DNA from 4 places in the Lysinibacillus sp. FSL M8-0216 genome. Region 2 is predicted to be linked to each of the others. Evidence: predicted binding sites of a transcription regulator. Region 2 holds the regulator's gene; each other region holds the start of a gene.
What was found. The regulator LexA, encoded in region 2, represses DNA repair genes until DNA is damaged. The targets are predictions, from matches to a motif close to CGAACATATGTTCG.

Region 1 (8,417 bases), 1.3 Mb from region 2:
ATACAGAAAGCTTTTGCTCACCCCATTGTTTAGCGTCATCCTGATACTTATCAGCCAACCACTCTTGGCTTTTATGCACTAATTCCTTATCTAAGTCTGGGGCTTCTTCTAGTAAAATATCGGCAGCTTCATTCGGATGCTCGATTGCATATTCATAGCCCTTCGATGCAGCCGCAACAAAAGCTTTGACGATGTCTGGATTGTTTTGAAGCATTTTTTCATTAGTTGCTAAAACAGGTGTATAGTAATCTAACTGATCACTGTAGTCCGTTAAATACAGCATATTAATCTTTTCCCCACGAAGCTCTGCCTCAATTCCTGTCCAAGCATAATAAATCCAAGCAAAGTCGATGTCTTTTTTCATCATTGTGAAGAAATCTAAATCTCCTGCATTGACAATCTCTAATTTATTAATATCAGCGTTTTCTTTTTGCATTAATGATTGTAATACTGCTTGTTCGAGTGGCGCCCCCCAGCCACCATAAGTTTTTCCTTCAAAGTCCTTTGGAGATGTAATACCCTTTGATTCTACAGAAGCAAATCCAGATGTATTATGCTGGATGATGGCTGCTATTGAGACAAGTGGCACATCCTGAACACGAGCCTGTGTAATGCCCTCCTGATAGCTCACGCCAAATTCTGCCTTACCGGAAGCTACGAGCTGATCGGCTCCTGCCTCTCCTGGCATAATAATATCAACATCTAAGCCCTGTTCTTCAAAATAACCAAGCTTTTTCGCAACATACAATCCTGTATGATTCGTATTCGGTGTCCAATCGAGAACCACTGACACCTTTTTCTTTGTATCAGCAGCTTGCTTGTCCTCCTTGTCGCTACAGCCTACTAACGTCAATAGTGCCGCTATTAAAATAAATAACCATTTTTTCATGCTAGGTCCTCCCAGTTTGTAATATGAAAGCGTTCAAGAATGAATGTTGTCACCAGAAGAAAGCGTAATATACGGTTGGTAAGATATTGATTGAAAAACAAAAAAACGCCTAGGATTCCTCCCAGACGTATTGCAATCAATCTCCAAAACTTTTGCTTTTTTGAATAGATGTTCCCTACGCTGGTACGAGCCAAATCAGGTTCAAAGGGTCAGTGTCTATCGGACACAATCTCAGCTAGCCATAACTAGCCCCCCTACATTCTTTCGCTATGAACTTTTCGATGATTATTATACCCATAGTTGATCCAAAATGACAAGATGCTATTTTTGGATAGTTGTTCCACTCCAACAAATAGCCCAGCTCTACAATATAGAGACTGGGCATGATTTTAGCTTGGTTTTTGTTCTTTTTTGGCCGTTAAGACATGGGAAATGGCTCCATCTGTTGCAATATCCACTTTAAATGAACCATTAGAATGACGATCAGCACGTGTCAATGCTTGAACATCAATAAACTCTTGGACGCCTTTTTCAGTTTCAATCACAACCTGCTCATCGTTTGTCGCTTGAATCACAGCGACAATTCGGTGAGGATTTGCTTTTAATTCTGTCAGGACTTTAAGACCACGTTTGGCACGACCTGCTATTTCTACCTCTGCGACATTCATTTTCTTGACAGCCCCTCGTTGTGTCACAATAACGACATATTGTGTTTCATCTGGCTGTAAAACATTGACCCCTACTAAAGCTTCTCCATCTTTTAACGTAATCCCTTTAACGCCGCCTGTTTTCACACCAGTAACTGGTAATTCCTCAATAGGGAATCGAATAGCATACGCCGTATCAGTTGTTAAGAGCAATTCCACATCATCCGTCATAAACGATGCATAAATCATTGCATCGCCCGCTTTAACATTCATTGTTTTAATCGGCTTCGAGTAACGCGTCACTGCATAATCTGCGAGCGGTGAACGTTTAATTTGTCCATCTTTCGTAGCAGTTAAAATATACGTATTTGGTTGTTCAAATGTTTCAAAGCCATAGACTGCAATAATTGATTCATCTTCACTTGTTGGCACAATACTAGAAATATGCTGACCAAGGTCCTTCCAACGAATATCAGGCAATTCGTGAACTGGCTGATAAATATAATTCCCTCTATTTGTAAATAACAATAGATGATGCTGCGTATTTAAGTTTGCTTCATACAATAAGTAATCGGAATCCTTCATCGCAAAATCTTGACCATTGGAAGCGGCATGGGATCGTGTAGAAGTACGTTTAATATAGCCATCTTTCGTGACAGTCACCACAACCTCTTCGCTTGGAACAAGGACATCTAATGTAATTTTAATTTCTTCAATTTCTTGTTCAATTCTCGAGCGACGCGGCTCTGTGAAGCGTTTTTTAATATCTAGTAATTCCTGTTTAATGACACGTACAAGCTTGGCCTCGCTTTGTAAAATTCCTTCTAGCTTGGCAATCAATTTATTTAAATCATCCTGTTCTTGGCGGAGCTCTGTAATATCGGTATTCGTTAAACGATATAATTGCAGGCTCACAATCGCCTCTGCTTGTACCTCGGTAAAATCGAACTTTGCTTGTAAATTGAGCTTGGCATCCTTCTTATCATTTGAAGAACGAATTGTCGCAATGACTTCATCTAAAATAGACAATGCTTTAATTAAGCCATCTACGATATGGGAACGATCCTTTGCCTTTTGTAAATCATATATAGAACGATTTGTGACCACTTCTTTTTGGTGAGTAATATAGGCGTCCAATAATAATGGTAATGTCATCATCGTTGGGCGACGATTATGAATCGCAATCATATTAAAATTGTAAGCTACTTGTAAATCTGTTGTTTTAAATAAGTACTGTAAAATCCCTTGTCCAGGAACATCCTTTTTCAGCTCGATTACGACACGTAACCCTGTACGGTCAGATTCATCACGAATTTCAGCAATCCCTTCAAGGCGTTTATCTACACGCTGCTCATCAATTTTTTTTACAAGATTCGCTTTATTCACGTCGTATGGTAATTCGGTAACAACGATTTGCTCTTTGCCACCCTTAATAGGTTCCACCACAGCCTGCGCACGGACAATAATTTTACCACGCCCTGTTTCATATGCCTTTTTAATGCCGTCCACACCTTGAATAATACCGCCTGTTGGGAAATCTGGACCTTTGAGTACCGTCATCAATTCATCCACTGTTGCAGTAGGCTTGTCTAAGCGCATCAATACAGCATCTAGCACTTCATCTAGTGCATGAGGTGGAATATCAGTTGCATAACCCGCAGATATCCCTGTAGAGCCGTTTACTAGTAAATTAGGGAAACGTGCTGGTAAAACAGTTGGCTCCATATCCTGATCATCGAAGTTTGGTACGAATTCAACCGTTTTCTTCCCGATATCTCGTAACATTTCACCCGCAATCGCAGATAGTCTTGCCTCAGTATAACGCATGGCAGCTGGAGGATCTCCATCAACTGAACCGTTATTCCCATGCATTTCAATGAGCATATGACGAGCTTTCCAATCCTGACTCATACGTACCATTGCCTCATAGACAGAGCTATCTCCGTGTGGATGGTAATTACCGATTACATTACCGACTGTTTTAGCCGATTTACGGAAAGGTTTTTCGTGTGTATTACCTTCTGTAAACATCGCATATAAAATTCGACGCTGTACAGGTTTAAGACCGTCACGTGCATCTGGCAACGCGCGGTCTTGAATAATATATTTACTATAGCGACCAAAACGGTCACCCATTACTTCTTCTAAAGGTAAATCTTGAAACTTTTCTGTGCTACTCATGCTTGGCCCTCCTCTTGTTGGATGAATTCATTTTCTAAAATGTTAGCATCATCCTCCATACCGAAGTCTACATTGGCTTCGATCCATTTACGACGTGGCTCTACCTTATCGCCCATTAACGTCGTGACACGTCTCTCTGCACGTGCACCATCCTCGATTGTGACACGAATTAATGTACGTGTGTCAGGGTTCATTGTTGTATCCCATAGCTGGTCTGCATTCATCTCACCAAGACCTTTATAGCGCTGTAATATGTAACCCTTTCCAACTTGTTTAATGGCCTTTTGTAAATCGTTTTCTGTCCAAGCATATTCAATCACTTCTTTTTTGCCAGTCCCTTTAGAAACTTTATAAAGTGGCGGTAATGCAATAAAGACTTTACCAGCCTCGATGAGCGGACGCATATAACGGTAGAAGAACGTTAATAGCAATACTTGAATATGAGCGCCATCTGTATCAGCATCGGTCATAATGACTACTTTATTGTAGGCTGAATCCTCAACAGCAAAATCTGTTCCAACACCTGCACCAATCGCATGAATAATCGTTGAAATTTCTTCGTTTTTCATAATATCCTGAAGCTTGGCTTTTTCCGTGTTAATCACTTTCCCGCGCAGTGGTAATATTGCCTGGAATGTACGATCGCGACCTTGTTTTGCAGAACCACCCGCTGAATCACCTTCGACTAAATATAATTCATTTCTCGCCGCATTACGTGACTGTGCAGGCGTTAATTTCCCTGACAGAATCGTACTACCCTTTTTGTTTTTCTTACCATTTCGCGCATCCTCACGAGCTTTGCGAGCCGCTTCACGTACTTGCTGCGCACGAATCGCTTTACGCACAAGAGATGCCGACAATTCAGCATTTTCCTCTAGCACATACAAAATTTGCTCAGACACCACACTATCTACTGCTGAACGGGCCTCACTTGTACCAAGCTTGCCCTTTGTTTGTCCTTCAAATTGTAATAAGTGCTCAGGAATACGGACAGATACGATAGCTGCTAAGCCCTCTCGAATATCCGTTCCTTCCAAGTTTTTATCCTTATCCTTTAATAAACCAATTTTTCTTGCGTATTCATTAAAAACACGCGTCAGAGCTGCTTTTGCACCTGTTTCATGGGTACCGCCATCTCGTGTCCGTACATTATTAACAAACGACAAAATCGTTTCAGAATAACCATCGTTATATTGGAAGGCGAACTCTACTTCAATATCATCTTGAATACCTTCCACATATTTCACAGGATGAAGAACATCTTTCTCTTCATTCAAATACGCAACGAAAGCTTCAATGCCGTTCTCATAAAAGAACATATCATTTTTGCCTTCCTCGCGCTCATCAATTAATTCAATTTTTAAGCCCTTTAATAAAAAAGCTGACTCCCTTAAACGTTCTGCTAACGTATCATAATTATATTTTGTAACAGAGAAAATCGTTTCATCAGGTAGGAAATGAACAAGCGTACCTGTCTGCTTCGTTTGACCAATTTCTTCAAGTGTTGTCACTGGATGTCCACCATGCTCGAAGCGCTGGCGATATTTTTTACCATCACGATGGATGGTTACTTCTAAAAATGTGGATAGCGCATTCACGACAGAAGAACCTACACCGTGCAAGCCGCCACTCGTTTTATAACCGCCTTGTCCAAACTTACCACCTGCATGAAGGACAGTAAAAATAATTTCAGGAGTAGGTTTACCCATCTTATGCATACCAGTTGGCATTCCACGGCCAAAGTCGCGTACGCTAATACTCTGGTCTTTGTGAATCTTGACAATAATATGAGATCCAAAGCCAGCCAATGCTTCATCCACCGCATTATCAACGATTTCATACACAAGGTGATGAAGTCCACGGCCATCTGTGGAACCGATATACATGCCTGGTCGTTTGCGCACCGCTTCTAATCCTTCTAATACTTGTATAGCGTCATCATTATAGACGCTAGGTGACTGTTTATTCGTCAAAAAAATTCCCCTCCAAAAAACAAACACTTGTTCTATTTATGTTCTCATCCTAATAATAATAGCATTTCCTGTCAATAGTTAGCGACAGGTCCCATTAAATTTTTAAAAATTGCTCACAGTTTTAATATACACTTTAAATAGTAAACATCTTCAACAGTTGCTTAAAATTGGAATTTAAGCAAGACAGACTACCACTAGTATCCGTAAACACCTGACGCATCGTAGCTTATTTAGTTGCAATATAGTTGATGCGTCAATGTCATGTAAATGAATAAAGTTAGACTTCTATTCTACCAAAGGAATGAACGAATGACAAAATTGCCTTTTTGCCTATATTTTAATAAAGAATTTTTTCGTTCTTTCATCAATCATGCCTAAAAGCCTATCTCTAACTTACTTTAGTTTCTTTTGTATTGAATTCAAGACTCCTTACGAAATCTCCTTCATAACATTGTAGATTAGCAAGAAAAAGTGTAAAATACTTGTTACAAACTATTAGTACCAAGTGATGGACTATGAATGAAAGGAGTCCAACTATGATCAATGGACTTATTATTTTATGTGCTTATCTAATCGGCTCTATACCTTCAGGGCTATGGATAGGTAAAATTTTTTATAATACCGATATCCGAGAACATGGAAGCGGTAATCTTGGAGCAACCAATACGTTCCGAACATTAGGAAAAAAAGCTGGTATTGTTGTGACTGTGATGGATGTTCTAAAAGGGACTGCCGCTGTCTTACTAGCTGCACTTCCAATATTCTCAGACAGTTCTATCCATTCCTTAATCCTAGGTCTTGTTGCAGTGATTGGTCATATGTTTCCAATCTTCGCCAATTTCCGTGGTGGAAAAGCCGTTGCCACATCAGCAGGTGTTTTATTAGGCTATTCATGGCCATTGTTTGTCTTGCTCCTAATTGCCTTTCTTGTGACATTGAAAATCACAAAAATCGTCAGCTTAACATCTATGATAGCCGCTTTAGTAGCACTTATCTATTCAATCGTTTATTATTTTGTTACAGGTGACTTTGCATTAAGCATCTTGGTAGCCTTTTTATTTACCTTTATTATTTATCGTCATCGTGCCAATATTGTACGTATTAAAAATGGCACCGAGCCAAAGGTAAAATGGCTGTAAGAAGAGAGGAGCATTCGCTATGAAAATTGCACTGACAGATGAAGCCCTACAATGGTTCAAACAAGAGATGGAAGTAGAACCTGGCGATACTATTCGCTTTTATGCACGCTATGGTGGCTCAAGTCCTTTTCACGAAGGCTTTTCACTAGGCATGACGCGAGAAGAGCCCATCGGCATTGGAGCAGAAGCAGTCATTGATGGCGTAACCTATTACATCGATGAAAAAGATTTATGGTTCTTTAACGATCACAATCTACATGTGGACGTGGATGCTAGTTTAGATGAATTACAATACGAGTATCGTACATAAAGCAGTATTTTCCTTTCAGTCTCTGAAAGGAAATACTGTTTTTTTATTTGAAAAATAGTAGCTAGAATTTCATTCCTTTTTTCGTTTATCTCCGCACAAAGTTGTCCATTCTATATATAGTGAACATCCATTTGAGGAGGAAAACCCATGTCCATATCAAACAAGATCGATCCCTCCCCATCCCTTACAACGGACGATTTATTAAACACTTCCCTTGCCAAAAATATAAAAGTCATTCAAAACACTCTCGGTCATAGCAATGACATCATTATACGAGAAATTACCATTGGTGAAGCTGAACCCCATCGACTGGCCATTATTTCCATTGATGGCTTATCCGATAAAACGATGATTTCGGATTCAGTGATTGATAAATTAATGGCGAATATTGAGGAAGAACAAGAAATTGAAATTACTACCATTAATCAATATGTGCGAAGTTCCTATTTAACTGTTGGTGATGTGATGAATATCGAAAATTTCACATCATTGTATTATGCCATCCTTAATGGTGAAACCGTCATTTTATTAGACGGCTTTGCTGAAGGCATTGTAACAAGTACGAAAAGTGCAAAGGATAGAGCTGTCACAGAGCCCTCAACCGAATCCGTTATTAGAGGACCTCGAGAGTCCTTTACTGAAACTTTGCGTACGAATACCGCGCTCATTCGACGAAAAATAAAAAGTCCAAATCTTTGGATTAAGTCTCGAGTCATCGGTGAAGTGACACAAACAGATGTCGCCGTGATGTATATACATGGTATCGCCAGTGACAAAATTGTTGCGGAGGTGTTAGCGCGGTTAGATCGCATTAATATCGATGGCATTTTAGAAAGTGGCTATATTGAGGATTTTATTCAAGATTCTAAAAATACCATGTTTCCAACCATTTACAACTCAGAACGGCCAGATGTTATTGCTGGTGAATTATTAGATGGGAAAGTGGCGATTCTAGTAGATGGTACCCCCTTTGTATTAGTGGTGCCTGCATTATTTACTTCCTTTTTGCAATCAGCAGAAGACTACTATCAACATTGGATGATTAGTTCCCTCATTCGTATTTTACGTTTCTTTGGTATTAGTTTGGCATTGGTAGCACCATCTCTCTATGTTGCGATTACGACGTTTCATCAAGAAATGCTACCGACGGCCATGCTAATTAGTATCGCCTCACAACGAGAAGGCGTGCCCTTCCCTGCCGTAGTGGAAGCACTTATTATGGAGCTTGCCTTTGAGATACTACGAGAGGCAGGGCTTCGAATGCCGCGAACAATCGGT
Region 2 (8,417 bases):
CGTTACAGGAAGACCCATTAATGCTGAAAGGCGAACTGCCGGACGAACATAATCTGAGAACACGAAGAATGTACCACCAAATACATTTAAACCACCGTGAAGTGCCATACCGTTTAAAGCAGCGCCCATTGCAAATTCACGAACACCAAACCAGATGTTGCGACCAGCATAATCGTCTGCAGAAAAATCGCCTGCACCCTTCATCGTTGTTTTATTAGAGCCTGCAAGGTCAGCAGAGCCACCAAAGAATGATGGTGTTTTCTTAGCGATAGCATTAATCGCATCACCAGAAGAAGAACGTGTTGCTACAGATTTACCAGCTTCATACACTGGTAATTCAGAAGCGAAGTCTGCTGGTAATTCACCATTCATAGCATGTTCAAATTGAACTGCTAACTCTGGGAATTCTTGTTTATAAGCAGTAAATTTCGCATTCCAAGCTTCTTCAGACTGTGCTCCTTGCACTTCAGCTGCAGCATTAAACGTATCATATACTTCAGCAGGAATTTGGAAAGGCTCGTGTGCCCACTCATAAGCAGCTTTTGTTAATACCACTTCATCTGTACCAAGTGGAGCACCATGAGAATCTGCTTTACCCGATTTATTTGGAGAACCGAAACCAATCACTGTTTTCACTTCAATCAATGTTGGTTTGCCAGTTGATTTTTTAGCTTCTTCAATAGTTGCATTAATCGCATCAACATCTGTGCCATCTGCAACTTTTAAATAATTCCAACCATAAGATTCAAAACGTTTTTGTACGTTTTCTGAGAATGACTTTTCTAAGTCACCATCTAAAGAAATATCATTAGAATCGTAAAGCACGATTAATTTTTCAAGTTTTAAGTGACCAGCTAATGAAATAGCCTCTGCTGCAACGCCTTCCATTAAGTCACCATCACCACATAATGCAAATGTATAGTGGTCAACGATGTCATGACCTGGTTTATTGTAAGTAGCTGCTAAATGACGCTCAGCCATTGCCATACCTACAGTCATGGCAATACCTTGTCCTAGAGGACCAGTTGTCGCTTCCACACCTACTGTATGACCATATTCAGGATGTCCTGGTGTTAATGAATCCCATTGGCGGAAGCTCTGAATTTCCTCCATTGGTAAACCATAGCCGCCTAGATGAAGTAGGCTGTATAGAAGCATGGAACCATGACCAGCTGATAATACAAAACGATCGCGATTATACCATTTTGGGTTCGCTGGATTATGGCGTAATTGTTTTGTCCAAAGCGTATAAGCCATTGGCGCTGCCCCCATTGGTAAACCTGGGTGACCAGAATTTGCTTTTTCAATAGCATCGATTGACAAAGTTCGGATAGCATTAATTGCTAATAAATCCGCATGTTGAGTCATTATATTGTGACATCCTTTCTCGTCCTATAATTGTTCTTCTACAGTTTAGTCAACATTGCTTTAGAAAACAATGCTTTTGTAATACTATTTGTATTTTCATACATACTTTATTGAATTGTGTCACATTAATTTAGAAATTTATTTTTTTTCGCTTGTCTTACCTTCTCAGGCGTGACATCATTTCCTTCTGCATCAACCACTTTTACGTTTTCAATCGTATCACGCATTGTTGCTCTAAATGTATCTAAGTATTCCTTACGAAGCGCTGTTCGCTCCTTTGCCTCTTCATCCGTTAGTTGACCGCTTTTCGCTTTAGCAGAAAGTTCATTTATACGGTTAATTTTTTCTTTTGATAACATCGTTACACACCTTTCAGTACCTACCTTATTGAACTCAGTATGCAAAGTATAGCACGGTTTCCCATTAAATGCAGTTATACCAACCCCTATTCAAGCTGTTGAAATAAAAAATACATGACTTCCAGATGTTTGAAGTGTATAAATATTATATGGAAGGAAAAATTTAACTATCTATTGGAGGATATACATGTGAACGTGACAACTAAGCGATTACTCATTCGAACATTTCAAGAGCAGGACTGGGAAGCTGTTTATAGCTATACTTCAGATGAAAAAGTGATGCACTATATGCCTGAAGGTGTTTTCAATGAAGAACAGGCAAAGAAATTTATTGCAGAAAATAGTAACGACAAAGCAAAACATTTTGCTATTGTTTCAAATAATTGCGAGCAAGTGATTGGTCATATCGTTTTCCATCCTTGTTTCGGCGATCATACTTATGAAATCGGTTGGGTACTAAATCCAGCTTATCAAAATCAAGGCTTTGCTTCTGAAGCTGCTCGAGCTGTATTAGACTATGGATTTAATGAAAAGAAACTTCATAGAATTATTGCAACGTGTCAGCCCGAAAATATCGCTTCCTATAAAGTTATGGAAAAGATCGGAATGAGGCGTGAAGGATATTTTAAAAAGTGTATACCATATGGGAATGGATGGTGGGACGAATACTATTACGCAGTTTTACGTGAAGATTGGAATATTTTATTAGAAGATTAGAAGAACGTTAAACACTTGTGAAAATGCGCGCCTATAAACGTTGTTGGGCACTGCATCTATGATCCGACCATACAATTTAGCTTGATGAACTTCTGAAGAAGTCCTATTGAGGAGGTATGTTTCGATGGCAAAATTTCATCCTGATTACATGATTACTATGAAAGATTTTGTAAAAGAACACTCAAACCTATTACGAAAACAAACGCAAGACGTTGCCATACCAGTTCCCTTAGAGGACCGACATATATTATTATCTATGCTTCAATATTTAAAAAACAGCCAAGACCCGATTTTAATAAAAAAGTATAAACTCCGTTCTGGTAGTGGCCTCTCTGCCAATCAAATTGGCGTAGATAAGAGAATGTTTGCTGTACTTTTTGAGAATCACGATCAAAAACATGAAATGATGTTCATTAACCCAAAAGTAATGAGCCATTCTTTCAATATGATCTATTTGCCTGAGGGTGAAGGGTGTCTGTCTGTTAATCGACCTGTTCACGGTTTTGTACCAAGATATGAACGAATTAAAGTAAAAGCCTATAATATTGATGGACAGGAATTTATTATGTCTTTAAAAGGCTATGAATCTATCGTTGTACAACATGAAATCGATCATTTAAACGGCATTATGTTTTATGATCGAATTAATAAAGATAACCCTTTTCAGCTACCCAAAAATGTTATTATTGAAAGCTTATATTAAAAAAAATTAGCGGGCTATATTATTTGCCTGCTAATCTTTCTTGATGCTCTTGGAATCGGCGATGTACGGTTGCCTTACTTACCTCAAAGCCTAGTCCTCTAAGCGTAATGGAAATTTCCTCAAAGGTAAAACCACGATTCCGTAGCTTCACAATTTCATCAACAGGGAGTTCTTTACGTTCCTGACCATGTGGATTGCCACGATTGGATAGGTTATTTTCAGGGCGATAGCCATTTTCAACAGCACGTCGCATACCTCTGCGGATTTTTGCATTATGTATTCTACGTTGATATTCCTCTACAATTGCTAAAATCTCTAGTAGCATCGTATCCATTTCGTTTAATTGGACTGGTCCTGCATCACGCATCGAATAAACATCTGTTGCTGATTTTTGTAATAAATGCAATACTGCCATTCTTGCATTTCCACGACCTAAACGAGTTTCATCTTGTACAAAAAGAGCTTTTATTTCCTTCTCTTTTATAAAATCAAGCATTTCAAGTAAGCCTTCGCGTTCAACATCATAACCGCTATGCTTATCTTTAAAAACACCCTTTACTTCATAGCCTTGTTCTTTAGCATAGTGCACTAATTCTTCTTGTTGGCGCTCTAATGAGGAGCTTTGCGTTTCTTTTTCAGTACTTACTCGGCAATAGATAACAGCCGTCATTTGATTATTTTTCATTGTTCGTTTCTCGCAATTTCAATAGTTTTGATGGGACTGGCTTGATCACTCAAAACTGGAATGACTAGAGATTTACCTGCCACGATTTTAATGTCTGCTAACTCATTTTCTGATTTGACAAGCTTAATCCAATCTTCTTTACTCATTTTACCACGGTATTGTTCTGCTAACGACCACAAGCTATCCCCATGTTCGATTTGAATTTCAGCGTAATTAACATCCCCCGGATCAGTGATGTAAAGGTAACTTGCGAAGAGTAAACAAGCACCTAATAATATAGTGATATGTGTATTTTTCTTTAGCCATGTCATCATTAAAACCTCATTTCTAGAATGTTTGTTCGGAATGTATGTTCTCATAATAAAGCGAACAAACGTTTTTGTCAAACGCTTTTCGAACCTATGTTTGCATACGTGTTCGCATTCTGTTATACTATCAAATAAGAAGATTGATATTAGAAAAAAGAGGTGAGCAATCATGAAAAAAGTATCGAAAAGACAAGAGGACATTTTAGCGTTCATTAAAGACGAGGTACGAGCTAAAGGGTATCCGCCATCAGTCCGTGAAATCGGGGAAGCTGTTGGACTTGCTTCAAGTTCAACTGTTCATGGTCATTTGGCTCGATTAGAACAAAAGGGTTTTATTCGTCGAGATCCAACTAAGCCACGTGCTATTGAAATTCTTGAGCCTGAGGAATCCATCCAAAAGCAACATGTCATCCATGTACCACTTGTAGGGAAGGTTACAGCAGGTTCTCCTATTACAGCTATCGAAAATATTGAAGAGTATTTCCCACTGCCAGATACATATGGCACGAGTGAGGATCAGTTATTCATGTTAGAAATTATGGGTGAATCGATGATTGAAGCAGGAATTTTAGATGGTGACTTAGTGATCGTAAAGCAAAAGTCAACGGCCATTAACGGAGACATTGTTGTAGCCATGACAGCTGAGGATGAAGCTACTGTAAAACGCTTCTTTAAGGAAAAAAACCATTTCCGTTTACAGCCTGAAAATTCATCAATGGAACCGATTATCGTCGATCAAGTATCAATTTTGGGACAAGTTGTTGGTCTTTACCGCCGTGTACATTAATTAAATGAGGGTTTGAGGATTGTGTTCCTTCACTGAGCATATATCCTCTTTTTTACGCAAAAAAAAGAATCCATTAACTATTGGATTCTTTTTACAATGATCTCTCTATGCTTCTTTTTTAAATTTCAAGCTCGCTTCAACAAATGCTGCAAATAACTTTTGTGCATGCTGATCTCCCGCTACAGCTAATTCCTCTGGGTGCCATTGGACAGCCAAACAGAATGGTAATTCTTCATGCACCACTGCTTCAATAATGCCATCACTTGATTTCGCTGCAACTTTTAAATTCTCCGCTAGTACATTCACTGACTGATGATGAAAAGAATTGACGGCAATTTTCTCTTGTTCCAGAATAGTCGCTAATAAATTCTCCGCAATAATTTGTACATAATGCGTTGCTACTGACCTACCAGCTTGTTGCATATGTTTGATTAGCTTCGTACTATAATGGTCACTATCAATGTCCTGATATAACGTCCCACCTAATGCAACATTTAATATTTGGATACCCCGACAAATGCCAAAAATAGGCATTTTCCGTACAAATGCAGCCTCAATTAATGCTAATTCCACGGCATCTCTAGCTGGATGAATTTTACCTAGCTTTGGTGAAGGCTCCGCTCCAAATAGAAAAGGATGTACATCATAGCCTCCCGATAGCATTAAGCCATCCGTAAGGGCTAAAATTTGAGCAGCATCTTCCTCCACACCTAACGGAATAATAAGGGGGATACCACCCGCCTTAATAATACTTTTGCTGTAAGCAGCATTTAAATGAGCTGATAAATCATCTTCTACAAAAGCTGTAATTCCAATAATCGGCTTCACTTGATTCCCCTCCACAACATTGAAGATTAAACACTTACCAATAACCTAAATACCAATTGATGAACGAATCTCCGTAGAAATAAACAATAGTAGCGGCTAATGCAATAGATGGACCAAAGGGAATATGTGTTTGTCTTCCTTGTTTATGCTTTAATAAGACAACTATTCCGATTATCATACCTATGATAGCGGCAATAAATAAAGTCAACAACGTATGAATAGTACCGAGAACGAGACCAATTAAAAAGAAGAATTTAATATCGCCCCCTCCCATTCCACCTTTCGATAAGACCGCAATACTGTATAATATGCCAAAACCAACGAGTGCACCCACTAGGCTGTCCCACCAAGGTGTTAAGGGTGACAGTACACGTCCTATGACCAAAAAAGGCAAAAAGAATAAAAGAATCTTATCTGGAATTAACAGATAGATAAAATCTGAAACAACTATAATGACTAACAATGAGATGAACGATAAAGCTACTATAAATTCTAAACTCCAGTTTAGCTCCAAATAAGCAAAGGCGAATAAACCCCCAGTTAACAATTCTATCACTGGATATAGCCAAGAAATTTTAAAGCCACAGCCTCTACATGTTCCTCTTAAAAACAGATAAGACAATACTGGCACTAAATCAAGAGCCGTCAATTGTCTCTGACAGCTCGTACAATGGGAGGAAGGATATACAAGAGACTCCTTCCGCGGCACACGTAAGCCAACTACATTATAAAAAGAGCCAAAGACTAGACCAACTAAAAAAATGATAATTGTATAAGCCATTTCCAAATTTATGTCCTCCTAAACCAATAGGCGCCCATACAATAAGTATGATGCGCCTATTCATATAATTATTGTAGTCTTGCTCAGCAATCCACGTATCGAATGTTATTCAAAACAATGGACATTGAAAATGAGTGATGTATTTGAAGAATATTTCATAAAAGGTTTGAAGTCATACGGTACGAAGAAAGAGGGAGTAGAGTAAGAGTAGTATCAGTTTAGCACAATATAAAAGAGATTCCAAAAATCATTGGAATCTCTTCAATTTATTTCCTCAGCAACCTACCTGACAACAGCATGCCAATGCCACCAATTGTTATAAATAGAACAGCTCTAATTAATAAATCAAGGGCTGATAAGTCAAAGAAAATAAGCTTGATAAACGCAATGACTAAAATAACAAAACCTGTAGTACGAAGCGTTTTTAAATGTTGTGTGGAACTAAGCCATAGCGAAATGCTCGCTGTGAGGAATAATGTAATCGTTGTAAGAGCTATACTTAGCTTCCAATCAAGTAGATGACTATACGTAAATTGATGAACAAGCCCCCATATTGAGATCATTGTGAGTACGACACCTGAGCTAACAATAGTGTCTACATATTTCCCCATTCGCTCTTCATACAGCCGATAAATACGGCCCTTTACTAGAACGTCTACAATAATCGCCATAATTACTGCTATATAAACTAATCTGGTCATCATATTTAAGCTATCCATCATAGAAGGCTTTGTGCTGATCATCAAAGATAATACTATAAAGAATGCTCCAAGGACAGGTGTTAAAGCACGCCCTTTGAATTTCTCTGACACGAGCAGAGATCCTGCAAACAAAGCAGCTAGTGCAATACACATCAAATACTGAATACCATTTGTTGCCGCGAAATAGGCTGAATCTAGTTTGCTCATATATGCTAAGAAGTAGCCTGTGGCTATTACTGCTAAAATATCTATGGCATATAAATCCTTCATGACTTTCTCAAAAGGTGATAACGTTTCTTTTGGGCGTCTAGCATACAAGTAAATGACTACTAGATAAATAATTGGCATGAACAGACTTAAATGCTCAAAGCTAATAAATGGTGTCGGTTCATGGAAAATGAAGTTTAGCAATAATGTAATCACAAGGAAAAATGATGTGACTACCTTCATCATACTGGCACGTAATCGTAAGCTCATCATTACACCTGCAAAAGCGATCAATGGATATAGTAAATCATCCACTTTATCAGGGATATTCATAATAAGTAGCGTATTACATACGGCAATAAATGCGAGTGTTATAGCACTATCAAATACTTCCTGCCATTTTTGACGATGACTATAAAACGCTAATGCTATTAATAAACCAATGAAAATAAGTAGCACCGCTTCTCCATATTCGAGTGAACGTATGATCAGGTTCATCAGCAATAAACTAAATGACCCTAACGAAAATTGGAGACCAATATGAAGAGGTTTCCATTTAGATTGTGCATTATATAATCGACACCAGCTTACATAAAAGATTGCTAGTATAGCAAGTAAACCAAAAGCAAAGACAACTTGCTTGTCATGATTCATAAATGCTACAACACCTATTGCTAGCACTGAGAAAAAGGTTGAAATATAAAGAGCAAGCTTTTGCTTGTGCTGTTGGACAACCAATTGCAGCATGGCAAATAAAACGATAACAAATAGTAAAATAATGACGGCACTAAAGTCCATATATTCTAATAAATAAGGTAGTAATAACGAGGTAAAAGCAACAAAAACAGTTAATGCCTCATTTTTCTTTAAGTAACTTATGGCAATACCATAGCCAATATAAAGAACCGTAATACCAAGTGCTGGTGTAAGATGGATGATTTCATACAAAATGGCACTAGCTGCAGTCGTTAAT
Region 3 (8,417 bases), 520 kb from region 2:
ACATGTCCATTAACAGATTTAGCTTCTACTTCGTCCAACGCACCATCTAAATAAACACGTCCATTTAATGTTTCAGCTTCTAAATCTTTCCCGCGAACCTTTGTTAATTCAATGGAGCCATTAGAGGAATCTACTTCCGCTTTCCCAAAACTGAACTTAGTCCCTTTAATAGCACCGTTTAATGTTTTCACCTTTAATTCTTCAACATCTGTATCCTGTAATGAAACACTACCATTCATCAGTCGGACAGATAATTTTTCAAGTTTATCCTTTGGAACTAGTACCTTTGCATTGACTTGAACAAGCTTTAATTGGCTCAAAATTCGAAGTGAATGCTCATCCTCTTTCACAACAAATTGCTCTAAAAAGTGATTGCGTGTTTCTTCTTCACTATCATTCATAAGCGGTGCCTTCACCTTGCAAATAACTTGAATCGTATCTCCCTCACTGGATTCCAATGAAAAGTTACCATTCGGTAACTCAGCAATAATGCTTTCTACATTGGCAGCAGCCACTTCTTCTGTATGCGTAAACTCAAATTTATCGCCAAACGGAGAAGCTACATCAAATTCCTTCACCTTTTTGACAGCTGTATTCATCATATCCATAAAGAGAGAACCAATCTGTGTTAAATCCTTACGAAAATCTTGCATCTCATCTTGGAAATGTTTCATAAAATCTTCTTTTTTCTTGTCGCCATCTTTAGACTTTTCTTCAAATAATGACTCTTTGTCAGAAGAAAATGACTGTGACTCTTTAGACACATCATCCATAACATTTTGAGTAGATTTGCCGGTTTGCTCTAATGCTTCTAATAATGTAATCGCCTCTTGTGCCGAAATCGTACCTTTTTCTACAAGTTCTAAAATTCGTTGACGTTCATTTTGCATAACTAAATAGCCTCCCTCAGTTCGTTATACTATTTATACGATTCTTTTTTTGAAAAGTTTCACTGCAAAATTGAAATAAAATGGATTTTTTATTACAACGAAGGCTTTCCTTCTTGTCAGCTTGAAAGATGTGCTCCCATTCTTCTTTAATTCTATGGATTGAGTTGCGCTTTTCGTATTCCGATTGAAGGCCGGGATTAGGATTTAGAAGCTTGTGCTAATACTGCTTCCATTCTAAGGCGGTCACGTTCTAAAATTGGTTTTAAATATTTTCCTGTGTAAGAACCTGGCACTTCTGCCACTTCTTCAGGTGTACCTGTTGCAATAATCGTACCCCCTTTGTCTCCACCCTCTGGACCTAAATCGATAAGATAATCAGCCGTTTTGATAACATCTAGATTATGTTCAATAACTAATACGGAGTCACCATTTTCAACAAGACGTTGTAGCACTACAAGTAAACGTGCAATATCGTCTGCATGTAAGCCTGTCGTCGGTTCATCTAGAATATAGAATGATTTACCTGTTGAACGTCGATGTAATTCAGATGCTAATTTTACACGCTGCGCCTCTCCTCCAGACAAGGTTGTGGCAGGTTGTCCTAATTTCATATAACCTAATCCAACATCAACAATAGTTTGAAGCTTACGTTGAATCTTTGGAATATTTTCGAAGAATACTACTGCATTTTCAATCGTCATATCTAAAATATCTGCAATACTTTTGTCTTTATATTTCACTTCAAGTGTTTCCCGATTATAGCGTTTGCCGTGACATACTTCACAAGGAACATACACATCAGGAAGGAAATGCATTTCTATTTTAATAATTCCATCTCCACGGCATGCTTCACAGCGGCCACCCTTGACATTAAAGCTAAAGCGACCTTTTTTATAGCCACGCACCTTTGCTTCATTCGTGGTAGCAAAAACATCGCGTATATCATCAAAGACTCCCGTATAAGTAGCTGGATTCGAGCGTGGGGTACGGCCAATTGGAGATTGGTCAATATCGATGACTTTTTCAAGCTCATCCATCCCTGTTACCTCTTTATGTTCTCCCGGTTTAACCTTGGAACGATTCAGCTTCTGTGCCAATGATTTATATAAAATTTCATTAATCAGCGTGGATTTCCCTGAACCAGATACACCTGTCACTGCGACAAATAAGCCAAGTGGAACATCGACTTTGACATTGCGTAAATTATTTTCCTTGGCACCCTTAATCGAAAGCTTACGACCATTTGGTTGACGTCTTTCAACTGGCAATGGGATAAATTTTTTCCCGCTTAAATATTGTCCTGTTAAAGATTTATTATTTTCCATGACTTCCTGTGGTGTACCAGCTGCAACAATTTGGCCACCATGTACACCTGCACCTGGTCCAACGTCAATCAGATAATCAGCTGCTAGCATCGTATCCTCATCATGCTCCACCACAATCAGTGTATTACCAATATCTCGCATGTTTTGTAAGGTGCTAATCAAGCGATCATTATCACGTTGGTGTAAGCCAATCGATGGTTCATCTAAAATATATAGAACGCCTGTTAATCGTGAACCGATTTGAGTAGCAAGGCGAATACGTTGTGCTTCCCCACCAGATAATGTACCTGCTGCACGACTTAAAGTTAAATAGTCTAAACCTACATTAACAAGGAAGCCCAGTCGTTCTTCAATTTCCCGTAAAACTAGACGAGCAATTTTCATATCCTTTTCAGTGAGATCTAGCTCTTTGAAAAATGTGTCAGCTTCCTGAATTGAATATTGTGTCACCTCACCAATATGTTTGTCGGCAACTTTTACAGCTAATGTTTCTGGCTTTAAACGATAGCCTTTACAAGAAGGACAAGCCTGTTGTGCCATATATTTTTCCATTTGCTCACGAACATAATCTGAAGTTGTCTCTTTAAAACGACGCTCTACATTTCGGACAACACCTTCAAATTCAATCATTTGGTCTCGTACATTGCCAAACTCATTTTCATAATGGAAGTGAATCTTCTCTTTACCTGAGCCAAATAACACTTTGTCCATCTTGTCTCTTGGTAACTCTTTCACTGGCACATCCATTGGAATATTATAGTGATCACAAACTGCTTTTAATAATTGTGGATAGTACTGTGAACTTGTTGGCTCCCAAGGTGCAATAGCATGCTCTAATAAAGAACGATCCCAATCCGGCACCACTAAATCTAAATCCACCTCTTGCGTCGAGCCTAAGCCGTCACAGCTTGGACAAGCACCAAATGGACTATTAAATGAAAACATGCGTGGCTCTAGCTCACCAATAGAAAAACCACAAATAGGACAGGCATGATGTTCACTAAATAGTAATTCCTCATGCTCCATGACATCTACAAGCACACGACCATCGGCCAAACGAAGAGCTGTCTCTAAAGAATCACTTAAACGTGCAGCGACACCTTCCTTCATTACAACACGGTCGATCACTACCTCAATAGAGTGTTTTTTATTTTTATCAAGATCAATCGCATCATCTAAATCTCGTAAATCTCCATCAATTCGCACACGAACGAAGCCTTGCTTTTTTAAATCTTCTAGCAGTTTTACATGTGTTCCTTTACGTCCAGAAACCATTGGAGCAAGGAGTTGCATTTTGGTTCTTTCTGGATAAGTTAATAAACGGTCCACCATTTGCTCAATCGTTTGGGAAGTAATTTCTATCCCGTGATTCGGACAAATCGGCTTACCAATACGTGCATATAGTAAACGTAAGTAATCATAGATTTCTGTAACCGTCCCTACCGTAGAGCGTGGGTTACGACTCGTTGTTTTTTGGTCTATTGAAATAGCAGGCGATAATCCTTCGATTGCATCAACATCTGGTTTGTCCATCTGCCCAAGAAATTGACGCGCATAGGCGGAAAGAGACTCGACATAACGTCGTTGTCCCTCCGCATAAATCGTATCAAATGCTAATGAAGATTTACCTGATCCTGATAATCCTGTTAAAACGACTAATTGATCACGTGGAATTGTGACATTAATATTTTTTAAATTATGAGCACGTGCACCTTGCACGACAATTTCAGTATTTTTCACAAGTCATTCACCCTTCTACCTTCAATTCAAATATTGTATCTCGAAGCTCAGCTGCACGTTCGAAATCTAGCGCTTTTGCCGCTTCCTTCATTTCTATTTCTAGAGAAGCTACGAGCTGGTCTCTTTCTGCCTTTGTCAGCTTTTTGCCCTTCGTCGCCTTTGTTACATAGGATTTTTCTTCTTCTGCCACTTGTGTAGCACGAATTACTTCTGGTATTTTTTTACTAATGGTTTGAGGCGTAATACCATGCTCTTCGTTATAGGCCATTTGCAATTCACGACGACGTTTTGTTTCATCGAGCGCCTTTTTCATCGAGTCGGTTACATGATCTGCATACATGATGACATGACCGTTCGCATTACGCGCAGCTCGGCCAATCGTTTGAATGAGTGAACGTTCTGAACGTAAAAATCCTTCTTTATCCGCGTCTAATATGGCTACAAGTGATACTTCAGGAATATCAAGTCCTTCACGCAATAAGTTAATTCCAATTAGTACATCGTAAGTGCCCTTCCGTAGCTCACGAATAATCTCAATACGCTCTAATGTTTTAATCTCAGAATGCAAATACTCAACCTTTAAGCCCATTTCCTTCAAATAGGCCGTTAAATCCTCTGACATTTTCTTTGTTAGCGTTGTTACTAATACTCGCTCATCACATGCAATTCGACCTTGAATTTCATCGATTAAGTTATCTATTTGCCCTTCAATTGGGCGGACATCTATTAATGGATCCAGTAAACCAGTAGGTCGAATAATTTGCTGGATCATTTCTGGTGTATGTTCCAACTCATAGGGTCCAGGTGTGGCAGATACATAAATAGCTTGATGTACTCGATTTTCGTATTCTTCAAAACGTAATGGACGGTTATCTAGCGCAGATGGCAAACGGAAACCATGTTCTACGAGTACCCCTTTACGCGCTTGGTCACCGTTGTACATCCCTCGTACCTGTGGAAGAGTTACGTGACTTTCATCTACGACAAGCAAAAAGTCCTCAGGGAAATAATCAAGCAACGTATATGGAGTCGCACCTGCTTCACGTAAAGTTAAGTGACGTGAATAGTTCTCAATCCCTGAACAAAAGCCCATTTCACGCATCATTTCTAAATCATAACGTGTCCGTTGCTCTAGACGCTGAGCCTCTAATAATTTATCCTCGGCACGCAGTAAAGCTAGACGATCCTCTAATTCTTTTTCAATGTTTTCTATCGCTTTTCGCATTTTTTCTTCTCGTGTAACGAAGTGGGATGCTGGGAAAATAGCGACATGCTCTCGATCTGATAGTATTTCTCCAGTTAAAGCATCTACCTCACGAATGCGATCAATTTCGTCCCCAAAAAACTCGACACGAATACAATGCTCATCACGTGAGGCTGGGAAAATCTCTACTACATCTCCTCGTACCCGAAACGTCCCGCGTGTAAAACTAACATCATTGCGCTCATATTGAACATCTACAAGTTTGCGCAGTAGCTGATTACGTTCAATTTCCATACCCGTGCGGATCGAGACAACCATTTCACGATATTCTTCTGGAGAACCAAGACCGTAAATACAGGATACAGATGCAATAATAATGACATCATCACGCTCAAATAATGCAGAAGTTGCAGAGTGGCGTAGCTTATCAATTTCATCGTTAATGCTAGAATCCTTTTCTATATAAGTATCTGTCTGCGGTACATAGGCTTCTGGTTGGTAATAATCATAGTAACTAACAAAGTATTCTACAGCGTTATTTGGAAAGAACTCTTTGAACTCACTATATAATTGGCCCGCCAACGTTTTATTGTGTGCCATAATGAGTGTCGGTTTTTTAACCTGCTGGATTACATTTGAAATCGTAAATGTTTTCCCAGTTCCTGTTGCACCAAGTAATGTTTGATGACGCTTGCCTGCTTTCACACCCTCCACTAATTCCGCAATTGCCTGTGGCTGATCTCCATTAGGCTGATATGGCGCTTGTAAATCAAAAGTTTGCACACCTGTCCCCGTCCTTTCTTTCCAATTTGTACATATATTTTAGCATAGCAATATTAAAATTTCGAACATTTAACGAACGAATGTTTGTAATTTTTTTTTTCTATCCCTAAAATGGAATATGGATACTCAACCTTCTACTCTCATAATAGCCGTTTCGTCAGGTTTTCAAGCCTTATCTAGTAATGAGATGTCAATTGTAGAATGGTAGTCGTTCCTTCTCTTTTCTCATTTTTAGAGCAATACTTTTTATACATTAGGTGAATGGCACAGCCACTCTATCATCTCCAAAAAAAATCCCGCTCTCCATAGTCGCGGAGAGCGGAATTATTAATATGATTCATCTTCTGATTGCTGCAAGGAATTGAGTTCGGTTGCGTATTGATAAAATGCGTTTTCATCTTTTTCATCGAGCGCTCTATCTATTAAAACGATGAGCTGCTCTTGTCGATGCATACGCTGGATACGATTTAAAAATAAATCTAAATAAATCTCGTTTAATAATTTCTCTGCCTCATCAACTTTTTTTGACTGACCAACGGCTTTTAGAAAATCTGTGTACGAATAATATTTATCCAACGATCTCACCCCGATCCTTTTCTAAATTATATGAAAATTGAAATTAAAAAGCAATGCTTACGATTTGAAAATAACTTGGATTAACTAGTAAACTCGTGAAATTTAAAGCAAATTCTCTAAGCATTTCATTCATTTATCAACCTTGTTTCATTACTTTGTATATTTTTTGAAATTCATTTTATGTATTACACTACGGTTATCAATAGAAAAGGGAGGCACTTCCAAAATGACTAGTAAATTTGTAAATGGCTATTTAATTTCCTTTAACACTTACTTGCTCCAACCAGTTCAGCATGACACTAAAGTTTTCACTCATGTTATAGACAAACATAATGAGCTAATTGTTACTCGGAAGCCGATGCATGTACTGCGAAAATCTTGTATTTCATTAGGCTCCACCTATGAAGCAGCAAAGCAATCTGCTAAACGCTTTTTTGGTAATCAACATAAGCTACCAATCGTCGTGGCCTTTGATTATGGTTTTCCTTGCATCTTTCTACCAACCTATTCACCTAATTCCATTCATAATATATGGATAGGGCTCCATGCGATTATCAATATTACGCCGAGCGAAACAGGATGTGTGGTCACATTAAAAAACGATCAAAAGATTGAGCTACCTATTCAATATGCTTCTATTAGTAAACAGTTTGTGAATGCTTCTATGCTCTATAAACATTACATGAATGAACGAAAACAACTTAGTCAAGATTCACCCTATCATCCATTCTTTTAACTAAAAAATCCCCCAAGAAACAACTCTTGGGGGATGGCTATTAGTTAATTTTTGAACGTAAGTAAGCATTAATAAATGGATCTACATCGCCGTCCATTACCGCTCCGACATTCCCTGTTTCTTCATTCGTACGGTGATCTTTTACCATTGAGTATGGATGGAATACATACGAGCGAATTTGCGAGCCCCAGCCAATGTCCTTTTGTTCACCACGGATCTCATCAAGCTGCGCCTGTTGCTTCTCTAACTCTAATTGATATAATTTCCCTTTTAACATAGCCATCGCTTTCTCACGGTTTTTAATTTGTGAACGTTCTGCTTGGCATTGTACAACCGTACCAGTCGGGATGTGTGTAATACGAACAGCTGAATCTGTTGTATTAATATGCTGACCACCCGCACCTGTCGCACGATACGTATCAATTTTCAAATCCTCTGTACGAATATCAATTTCAATATTTTCGTCAAATTCTGGCATGACATCGCAAGAAACGAAAGAAGTATGTCGACGGCCTGATGAATCAAATGGTGAAATACGCACTAGGCGATGGACACCTTTTTCGGCTTGTAAATAGCCGAAAGCATTATGACCTTTAATTGAAATGGTTACAGATTTAATACCTGCCTCATCACCAGGAAGATAATCCATTGTTTCCACCTTAAAGCCACGCTTCTCAGCCCATCGTGTATACATACGTAGTAGCATAGAACCCCAGTCTTGTGACTCTGTTCCACCTGCTCCTGGATGCAACTCTAAAATAGCATTGTTTTGATCGTATGGACCACTCAATAATAATTGCAGCTCAAAATCAGCCATTTTTTGTTGAAATTCTACCAGTTCTTTTCCTAACTCTTCCTGCAATTCTTCGTCTGGCTCTTCACGTAAAAGCTCCAGTGTCATATCTAAGTTCTCATGTATTTCTTCTAACTCTTTATATTCATTGACGATTGCTTTTAAACCATTGCCCTCATTAATGATCACCTGTGCACCTTGCTGATCATCCCAGAATCCGGGCTCTAGCATCATTTCATCTAGCTCCTGTATACGTGCCTCTTTGTTTTCTAAGTCAAAGAGACCCCCTGAAGTCCACCAATTTTTTGGCTGTAGTGTCTAACACATTGCGTACATCTGCTAATTCAATCATTGTAAAATCCTCCGAACG
Region 4 (8,417 bases), 2.0 Mb from region 2:
AAGGGGATTAAATTTTTTCCTATTGTTGGCTGGGCAGAACGGGGTGGTTCTCTTGCTGGTGGACATGGAAATTCAGTGCCGAGGTTTCATATTGTATGGGGAACAGGTCCAGGCATTGTTAAGCCATTTGTGGATAAAGTCAAAAAGGCCATAAAAGAAGGCTATATTGAATTTAAACCACGACATCGTGTGGATGAATTTATTCAGCAAGACGGAAGGATTATGGGGATAAGTGGAACAATACTAGCAGAAACCTTTATTAGTCGAGGGGAAAAAAGCTCAAGATTAGGAGTCGGAGAATTTTCTTATGAGGCTGCAGCCGTTATTGTGGCAAGTGGGGGTATCGGGGCGAATTTCGATTTAGTGAGAAAAAATTGGCCTGAACGATTAGGGACCCCTCCTAAAAATATGGTATGTGGTGTCCCTGCATATGTAGATGGAAGAATGCTGGAAATTACAGAGCATGCAGGAGGCCGTATTGTGAATCGTGATCGTATGTGGCATTACACAGAAGGATTAAAAAATTGGGATCCGATTTGGCCTAATCATGGAATACGAATTTTGCCAGGCCCCTCCTCCTTATGGTTTGATGCAGAAGGTAACCGATTTCATGCGCCTAATTTCCCTGGATTCGATACACTCAGTACACTAGAAACGATTCAAAAAACAGGCTATGACTATTCTTGGTTTATTTTAACGGAAAAAATTATTGAAAAAGAATTTGCTCTATCTGGCTCGGAACAAAATCCTGATTTAACAAACAAAAGCATTGGTGATGTTTTAAAAAGAATCATGCCCGGACCACCTGCTCCAATCCAAGCCTTTAAAAACCATGGTGAGGATTTTGTGATTGCAAATGATTTAAGAGAACTAGTAGATGGAATGAATAAACTAGCAGGCAATGATTTACTCGATTTCATGAAAATTAAAGAGCAAATTTTAGCAAGGGATCGAGAAATGGATAATAAGTTTACAAAAGATTTACAGGTGAACGCCATTCACGGTGCTAGAAATTATATTGGGGATAAGCTAGTACGTGTTGCTAAGCCACATAAAATTTTAGACACTAAAAATTGGCCTTTAATTGCGGTACGATTAAATATTTTAACAAGAAAAACCTTAGGTGGCTTACAAACAAACTTAAATGGGGCAGTGTTAGGGATGGATGGTCAGCCTATTTCAGGACTATTTGCTGCTGGGGAAGTAAGCGGCTTCGGAGGCGGTGGTGTTCATGGCTACCGCGCTTTAGAAGGAACGTTTGTTGGTGGCTGTATATTTAGTGGTAGGCAGGTAGGACGTTTTTTAGCAGAAGTTTAATGCCAGTACAAAAGAGCATCGTCATAAACGATGCTCTTTTTGTCGCCAAGTAATGGAGTGACGTCTATCATGAATTTGTGTTTTGGACATCTGCGATTTTAGCGATTTGCTCTTCGATTTGATTTACCGTCCAGCCATGCTCCTCAACGAAGAAGTTACGTTTGGCACGACGGCATTCATCAGAACAGCTACGCATATAAAAGTCTTCATGCTTTTCTTCACATAGCATTAATTTATGGCATTCGGGATTTGCGCAGTTCGTATAACGTTCGGAAGGCTCACCTGTGAAATAGTCTTTTCCGATAACGACATGCTCCACTTGATTAATTGGCACACTGCGACGACGATCAAAAACAAACATTTGCCCATCCCAGAGTTGACCTTTTACCTCGGAATCTTTTGCGTATGTGGCAATACCACCATGTAATTGACCAACACTTTTTCCGTAGCCCTCACGTTTTAACCAACCAGAGAATTTTTCACAACGAATTCCACCAGTACAGTAAGTTAAAATCTTTTTATCCACAAATTCTTCTTTATGTGTTTCCATCCATGCTGGTAGGTCACGGAAATTTTCAATATCCGGTCGAATAGCGCCTCTAAAATGACCAAGGTCGAATTCATAGTCATTCCGTGCATCGATAATGATCGTATTCTCTTCTTGCATTTGTTCCATAAATTCCTTAGGGGATAAATATTCCCCTGTTATGTCTAATGGATTAATATCATTTTCTAAACCTAAGTGAACAATCTCGAGGCGAGGGCGAACGTGCATTTTTTTGAAAGCATGCCCATCAGCTTCGTCAATTTTCCACATAATATCGCTAAATCGAGGATCTATCTTCATATGATTCATGTAAGCGTCTGTTTGTTCAATAGTTCCCGAAACAGTTCCGTTAATTCCTTCATTACCAACTAAAATGCGGCCAAGAAGTCCGAGTTCTTGACATAATGCTAAATGCTCTTCAGCAAATGCTATAGGGTCTTCAATCGTAACATATTTATAATAAAGTAATATACGATAGTCTTTTTGCGTCAAAATGTGTAACCACCTTTATAACAATATTCGTCCTTTAATATAGCATAACAAAAGCGAATTTGTTTAGCGGAGAAGGAGTTTTCTAAAAAAACACGAATAGTACATAGCGAATGACTATTCATATTTGGGGGTAATGGAGATGGAATTTTCAACGATTACATTAGAAATGTTAGATCGCCGTGCAACGTTAACTTTAAACCGTCCTCAGGCGATGAATGCGATGGATGACGTTATGATGCGAGAACTAGCTGAATGCTTTGAGGCTTTGCAACAGGAAAAAGATATACAAGTACTTGTTATTCGTGGAGAAGGGAAGGTCTTTTCTGCTGGAGGCGATATTAAGGCGATGCTTGATTCAAATAAGCCTCTAAATATTGACGAAGCGATGGTATATCTTACACGCATCGTTAAGGCCTATTATCAGCTACCAATGATAGTCATTGCGGCAGTTCATGGTGCATCGGCAGGTCTAGGCTTTAGTTTAACACTAGGGGCAGACATTGTTGTGGCATGTGAAAAGAGTAAGCTAGCTATGAATTTCATAGGCATAGGACTCATTCCAGATGGAGGTGGTCACTTCTTTATGAAGGAACGTGTCGGTACGGTGAAAGCGAAACAAATGATTTGGGAAGGGAAGGTCCTTACAGCACAAGAAGCATTAGATGCAGGATTAATCGACTATATAGCCCCTGATGGTACTGTCTTTGCAATGGCAGATCAGCTTGTTGGTAAAATGCTTGCCTCACCTATTTCTTCTATGATTACGACAAAAAATATTTTACACGCTCAAAATTTAGCACAGCTCGAAAATATCCTTGCAATGGAAGCGGAAGGTCAATCAACCATGCGTAAATCGACAGATCATTTAGAAGGAATTCATGCCTTTGTAGAGAAAAGAACACCTGTCTTTGTAGGGAAATAAAAATAAGAAAAGGCATGTAGATATCCTACGTGCCTTTTCTCAATTATTAAACATGGAATAAAATTAATTTACCTGAAGCGTTTACAAGACGATGAGTTTTGTTGGCAACACCTTTTTCTTCAATTTGTTGTTGGCCATTTAACTTAGCAGCCTCATCATTTTCAAATGTCCATGTTTCATCAAACAATGTTTCCCCTGTTTTTTCGAAAGCTGTGAAACGGTAATTCTCCATACAAACCCCACCCTTTATTTAAATATATATCTATTATACATAGAAGATTTATAAACTTCACGGTAAAACTAGTAAACTATTTGATAAATTACGAAAATTGTGGAAAAAGTAAGTCGACCTTTTTTTTTAAGCATTACCATTTTTCATAAATAGGGAAGTATGATAAAATAGAACAAATATTCGGTTTTGTAATCATATGACTGCTTTGGTTGATAGTTTGTAGTAACTAACTGAGGTGGGAATTATCTATAGTTGGGGTGATTGGATGTCAGCAATTCGTTTTTTCCATATGGCAGATTTACATTTAGATAGTCCATTTAAGGGCTTATTTGGCTTACCTGAACACATTTTGAAGGAGATTCGATCAAGTACGTTTGATGCTTTTGATAAAATTATTCAAAAGGCCATTCAGGAGCAGCCCGACTTTTTATTAATTGTCGGAGATATTTACGATGGTGAAAATCGCAGTTTACAAGCCCAAAGGAAATTTCAAGAGGCAATGGAGAAACTTTTTCAACACAATATTCCTGTAATTATTAGCTATGGGAACCATGATCATTTAAAAGGAACTTGGACACGTTTTTCTTTACCAAGTAATGTGTATGAATTACCGGCTGAGACGAGTGTTGTCCAGTTGAAAATCCGCGGTCAGCAAGTCTGTATATACGGCTTCAGCTATAGTGAACGCCACTTAAAGGAGTCGGTTATTGATACTTATCCAATCGCTCAAGATTCTCATGCAATTCATATTGGCATGCTGCATGGCAGTGAGGCAAGCGATACTTCACACGCTTTATATGCTCCATTTACAAAACAGCAACTACTTGAACGGAACTATCATTATTGGGCGTTGGGGCATATTCATAAACGACAGCTCTTACATGAAAACCCTCCTATCGTTTATCCAGGCAATATTCAAAGCCGTCATCGTAAAGAACAAGGAATAAAAGGTTGCTATGATGTAACTTTATCTCAAACAGCATGTGAACTTGATTTTATTCCTACCTCCACCATTGTTTATAACACAATAGAGGTGGATTGTACGAATATCGTCCATGCTAATGAATTACTTAAAAGATGCGAGGAAGCAATTGCTGTCAATAGAACTTCATTGGGAGCGACGGTAGTGGAGCTTTATTTAAAAAATATTGATGAGCAAACAGAGGCCTTGTTTGAGCATGCGACGGTGGACGCATGGCTGGAGACTATTCGCGAGGCAGAAGAAGGGATTGAGCCAATGTGCTGGGTACAAAAAATGGTGTTACAAAAACCTTCAATTCACGGTGAATATTCTGCTGCTACGCAATCAGTCGTAAGTTTAATGGAGCAATGGGATAGTACTGACTGGAAGGATATACTAAAAGACTTGTACCAGTATGCTGGTGGTGCTAGACTGATCGAGCCTTTATCTGAAAAGGATATAAAGAATTTAACGCACAACGCACAGTCACTATTGGCGGAAGAAATTCAAAGGGCGTGATGCACATGCTAACAATCAAAAAACTACAAATTTATGGCTTTGGTAAGCATCAAAACCTGACAATTCCCTTAAATGAAGGCGTTACAATTTTTTATGGTTTAAATGAGGCAGGAAAAACAACGATTCAGCAATTTGTTTTACAGATGCTCTTTGGCTTTCCAACAAGGCAGCAGACTCAGCGCAAATATGAACCAAAAACATCGACTAAGTTTGGTGGTCAACTGACACTATTACACCCTATTTATGGTTCCTGCATTATTGAGCGTGTGAAAGGCAAGGCTTCAGGTGATGTTACTGTTTATCTTGAAGATGGTACAACGGGACAGGAGGAGTTGTTAGCTAAGCTTTTATATGGCTATTCTAGAGCATCCTTTGAATCTATTTTTTCATTTTCTTTGCATGAGCTTCAAGGCATTGAAAAAATGTCAGAGGAGGAATTAACACATCTTCTCCTCTCCTCTGGCACAACAGGTATCCAGCACCTGTCTGCTCTTGAGAAAAAAATGGATAAAGAGGCGAACGAGTTATTTAAGAAAACAGGTAAAGTTCCAGTAATTAATCAAAAAATTGAGCAGTTAAAGCAATTGGAGCGAACGATTAGACTCGAGCAAGGTAAGATCCAAACATTTGAGGATAAATTACAACAATTGCAACTTCTTGAGCAAAACCTAGAGAAACTTTATGCCACTCAAAAAAAGCAACAACAGCAATGGCAATACTTAACGGTTCAAAAGCAGGCCCTTCCTCTTATCAAGCAACAACAGATGTTGCAGCAAGCATTAGGGGATGATCAATATGTTCAATTTCCAGCAGAAGGTGTAAGACGATATGAACAAGCAAAGGACCGTCTTTTACACGAAAGTCAGCAGTTGCTGCAATTAAAAGAACAATATCAATTGCTACAGGAAAAAGTGCTAGCTACTGTGAATGAGCAAACCGTAAATGAAATGGGCCGCCTTATGCAAAAGGAGGCAACATGGCATCAGTTGATCGTGAAGGAGAAAAACTTACGAGATGATCTCTTTATGCTGGAGCAAGAAATTGATACGCAGTTTCGTTTATTAGGTGTGCAAGAAAAAGAGGCACAGAACATTCTTCTTGGAGAAACAGTATCCTTACAGCAGGAACAGCAATTTCAACAGCAATTACAAAAGCTAGAAGAGGCGGAGGATGAGCTAAAGTTTCATTTACGTTCGCTAGAGCAAATCCATCAAGAATTAGATGCCATAACGCAACAAAAGCAAAGGTTAAACCAGGAGTCATTAACAAAGGAAGAAGAACATATTTTAGCACAGTGGCCTCAACAAAAGCGGAGGCTTGAGCAATTGCGTGCTGCCAAATCGCAACGGACTAAACAAAGGCAGCCTAATTATTTTTCTTGGATGATTTTATTAATTGGTGTATTGTCATTTGTTTATGGGGTTATTCAAAAAAATGTGGCGGTGGCCATTATTGGTGTAGTTTTAACAATCATAACAATATTGTTGATGAAGTTTGTTAGACAAACCACAGAGGCGCCCAATAAAGAAAATGGTCACCTCTTACGACAATTAGAGCAAGATGAAATGACTGTACAAACTATACTCCTAAAAAAACAAAGATTGGAAGATCGCTGGTTACATGTCAATGACCAGCAAAGCGAGAAGGAGCAGCAGTATGCCCAATTGGAATATAAAATTCAGCAAGCAGAGTTAGAGAGTGAGGAAACTACGCAGTCATTGCAGCAATTTTTAAAACGCTATCGCTTACAAGGTACGATCGCTAGAACGTTAATGCCAGAGTTATTTATGCGCATACGAAATGTGCAAGAACTGGCGGTTAAAAGGGACGGTTCCATTAGCCTTTTGCAAGAAATTCAGGATGAAAAGAATGGCCTTTATGAACAGCTTCAACAAGTACTAAATGAAATTTATAATGAACATGAAATATATATGTATTTGCGCACAGCCTACCTGGAAGCGCAGCAACAGCAACAACAAGTGCAGCAAGCACAAGCGCAGCTAGCTGACATCAAGATTAAACTACAAAGTGGACAAACACGAATAGATCGTTATACCGCTGATATGACACAGCTATTGAACGAAGCACAGGTGCAAAACGAACGAGATTATTATGAGAGATATGAGCAATCTGAGCAGCAGAGAAAAATTACGACAGAGCTTCAAACGGTTCTGGCTCAACTAGCCTCGTTGAATTTATCTGAACACGATGAGTTAATAGAGGACTCTGTTATGGAGAATATGCGTGTTTTAGAGCAGGAGCAAACGTCTTTGCAAGTGGATATAGACCGATGTCTTGAACATCGTGCTGCCTTGCAAATTGAAAAGGAACAGTTATTAAATGACGAAAAATATGGCCAAATGCTTCAACAGTTTGAACAAGAAAAATCGGAGTTACAGCAATTGATTGAGCATTGGGCAACGAAAAAAGCTGTGGCGACTGCTATTCATGAAACATTATTTCGTCTTCGAGAAAAAAAATTACCACATGTTTTATCGAAGGTTAATGCGATATTCCAATTACTTACTGGAGGGCGCTACGATCAACTTACGATTCATGAAGAGGGCTACTTTATTGCGAAAGATGTGGCAGGAATTCGTTATCAAATGGTTGAATTATCACAGGCGACTAAGGAGCAAGCCTACATGGCATTACGTATGGCACTTGCCCAAACGTTGATGACCTCTGCGCCATTCCCGATTATTATGGATGATCCGTTTGTCCATTTTGATCGAAACCGTACAGACAAAATGGTACAATTAATGAAAGAAGTAGGATATGAGCGTCAAATTTTATATTTTACTTGCCATGACGAAATGCTCAAACATTGGCCGAAAGAGCAAATTATTGATGTAGGAGCACTAGCAAATGAAAGGGGAGTGGCGTCAACATGAAAGGAATTACAACGCTCCAGGTTGGAGAAGCAGTTGATCAATATTTATTAATTAAACAAGCGACAAAAGGAGTTACTACTGTTGGGAAGCCATTTATGTCGCTAATATTACAAGATAAAAGTGGAGATATTGAGGCAAAGCTTTGGGATACAAATGAGGATCATGAAAAGATGTATCATGCTGAAGCCATTGTACGTGTCGGCGGAGAAATTCACGACTACAGAGGGAAAAATCAATTGCGCATCAAAGCCATTCGTGTGGCAAAGCCAGAAGAAGGAATTGCCATTCATGATTTAGTACCCTCCTCTGCAACACCAAAGGAACAACTATTTGAAGAGTTGAATCAATTTTTCTTTGATATTAAAAATCCAAATATTTCACGTATGACGAGAGCAGCCATTAAAAAACATCAGGACGCCATATTAGTTTTTCCAGCGGCAACTAAAAATCATCATGATTATGCTTCTGGCTTATTAGATCATATGGTGTCCATGTTAAAACTAGGTAAAGCCATTGCTGATTTATATCCGACT

Region 1: the regulator LexA is predicted to act here: its motif matches at 5,711-5,724, upstream of parE (DNA topoisomerase IV subunit B).
Region 3: the regulator LexA is predicted to act here: its motif matches at 6,016-6,029, upstream of uvrB (excinuclease ABC subunit UvrB).
Region 4: the regulator LexA is predicted to act here: its motif matches at 3,680-3,693, upstream of MKX57_RS20095 (DNA repair exonuclease).

Annotation. Positions count from the first base shown of each region.
Region 1 covers NZ_CP152007.1:2,590,510-2,598,926, forward strand. Annotated here, with positions in the region: gene MKX57_RS12655 (ABC transporter substrate-binding protein) at 1-889, opposite strand, end outside; TPP riboswitch at 1,045-1,155, opposite strand; gene parC (DNA topoisomerase IV subunit A) at 1,279-3,717, opposite strand; gene parE (DNA topoisomerase IV subunit B) at 3,714-5,690, opposite strand; gene plsY (glycerol-3-phosphate 1-O-acyltransferase PlsY) at 6,227-6,829, shown strand; gene MKX57_RS12675 (HesB/YadR/YfhF family protein) at 6,849-7,139, shown strand; gene MKX57_RS12680 (spore germination protein) at 7,287-8,417, shown strand, end outside.
Region 2 covers NZ_CP152007.1:1,248,035-1,256,451, reverse strand. Annotated here, with positions in the region: gene tkt (transketolase) at 1-1,368, opposite strand, end outside; gene MKX57_RS05840 (DUF896 domain-containing protein) at 1,494-1,727, opposite strand; gene MKX57_RS05835 (GNAT family protein) at 1,917-2,444, shown strand; gene def (peptide deformylase) at 2,569-3,147, shown strand; gene MKX57_RS05825 (recombinase family protein) at 3,167-3,832, opposite strand; gene MKX57_RS05820 (LysM peptidoglycan-binding domain-containing protein) at 3,829-4,146, opposite strand; gene lexA (transcriptional repressor LexA) at 4,310-4,927, shown strand; gene MKX57_RS05810 (gamma-glutamyl-gamma-aminobutyrate hydrolase family protein) at 5,033-5,755, opposite strand; gene MKX57_RS05805 (A24 family peptidase) at 5,790-6,542, opposite strand; gene MKX57_RS05800 (DUF2339 domain-containing protein) at 6,803-8,417, opposite strand, start outside.
Region 3 covers NZ_CP152007.1:723,678-732,094, reverse strand. Annotated here, with positions in the region: gene MKX57_RS03365 (DUF4097 family beta strand repeat-containing protein) at 1-890, opposite strand, end outside; gene uvrA (excinuclease ABC subunit UvrA) at 1,088-3,955, opposite strand; gene uvrB (excinuclease ABC subunit UvrB) at 3,963-5,942, opposite strand; gene MKX57_RS03350 (IDEAL domain-containing protein) at 6,270-6,518, opposite strand; gene MKX57_RS03345 (competence protein ComK) at 6,745-7,254, shown strand; one part of gene prfB (peptide chain release factor 2) at 7,295-8,323, opposite strand; one part of gene prfB (peptide chain release factor 2) at 8,325-8,396, opposite strand.
Region 4 covers NZ_CP152007.1:4,040,386-4,048,802, reverse strand. Annotated here, with positions in the region: gene MKX57_RS20115 (FAD-binding dehydrogenase) at 1-1,317, shown strand, start outside; gene MKX57_RS20110 (rhodanese-related sulfurtransferase) at 1,385-2,356, opposite strand; gene MKX57_RS20105 (enoyl-CoA hydratase) at 2,496-3,278, shown strand; gene MKX57_RS20100 (YhzD family protein) at 3,325-3,510, opposite strand; gene MKX57_RS20095 (DNA repair exonuclease) at 3,776-4,990, shown strand; gene MKX57_RS20090 (AAA family ATPase) at 4,996-7,884, shown strand; gene yhaM (3'-5' exoribonuclease YhaM) at 7,881-8,417, shown strand, end outside.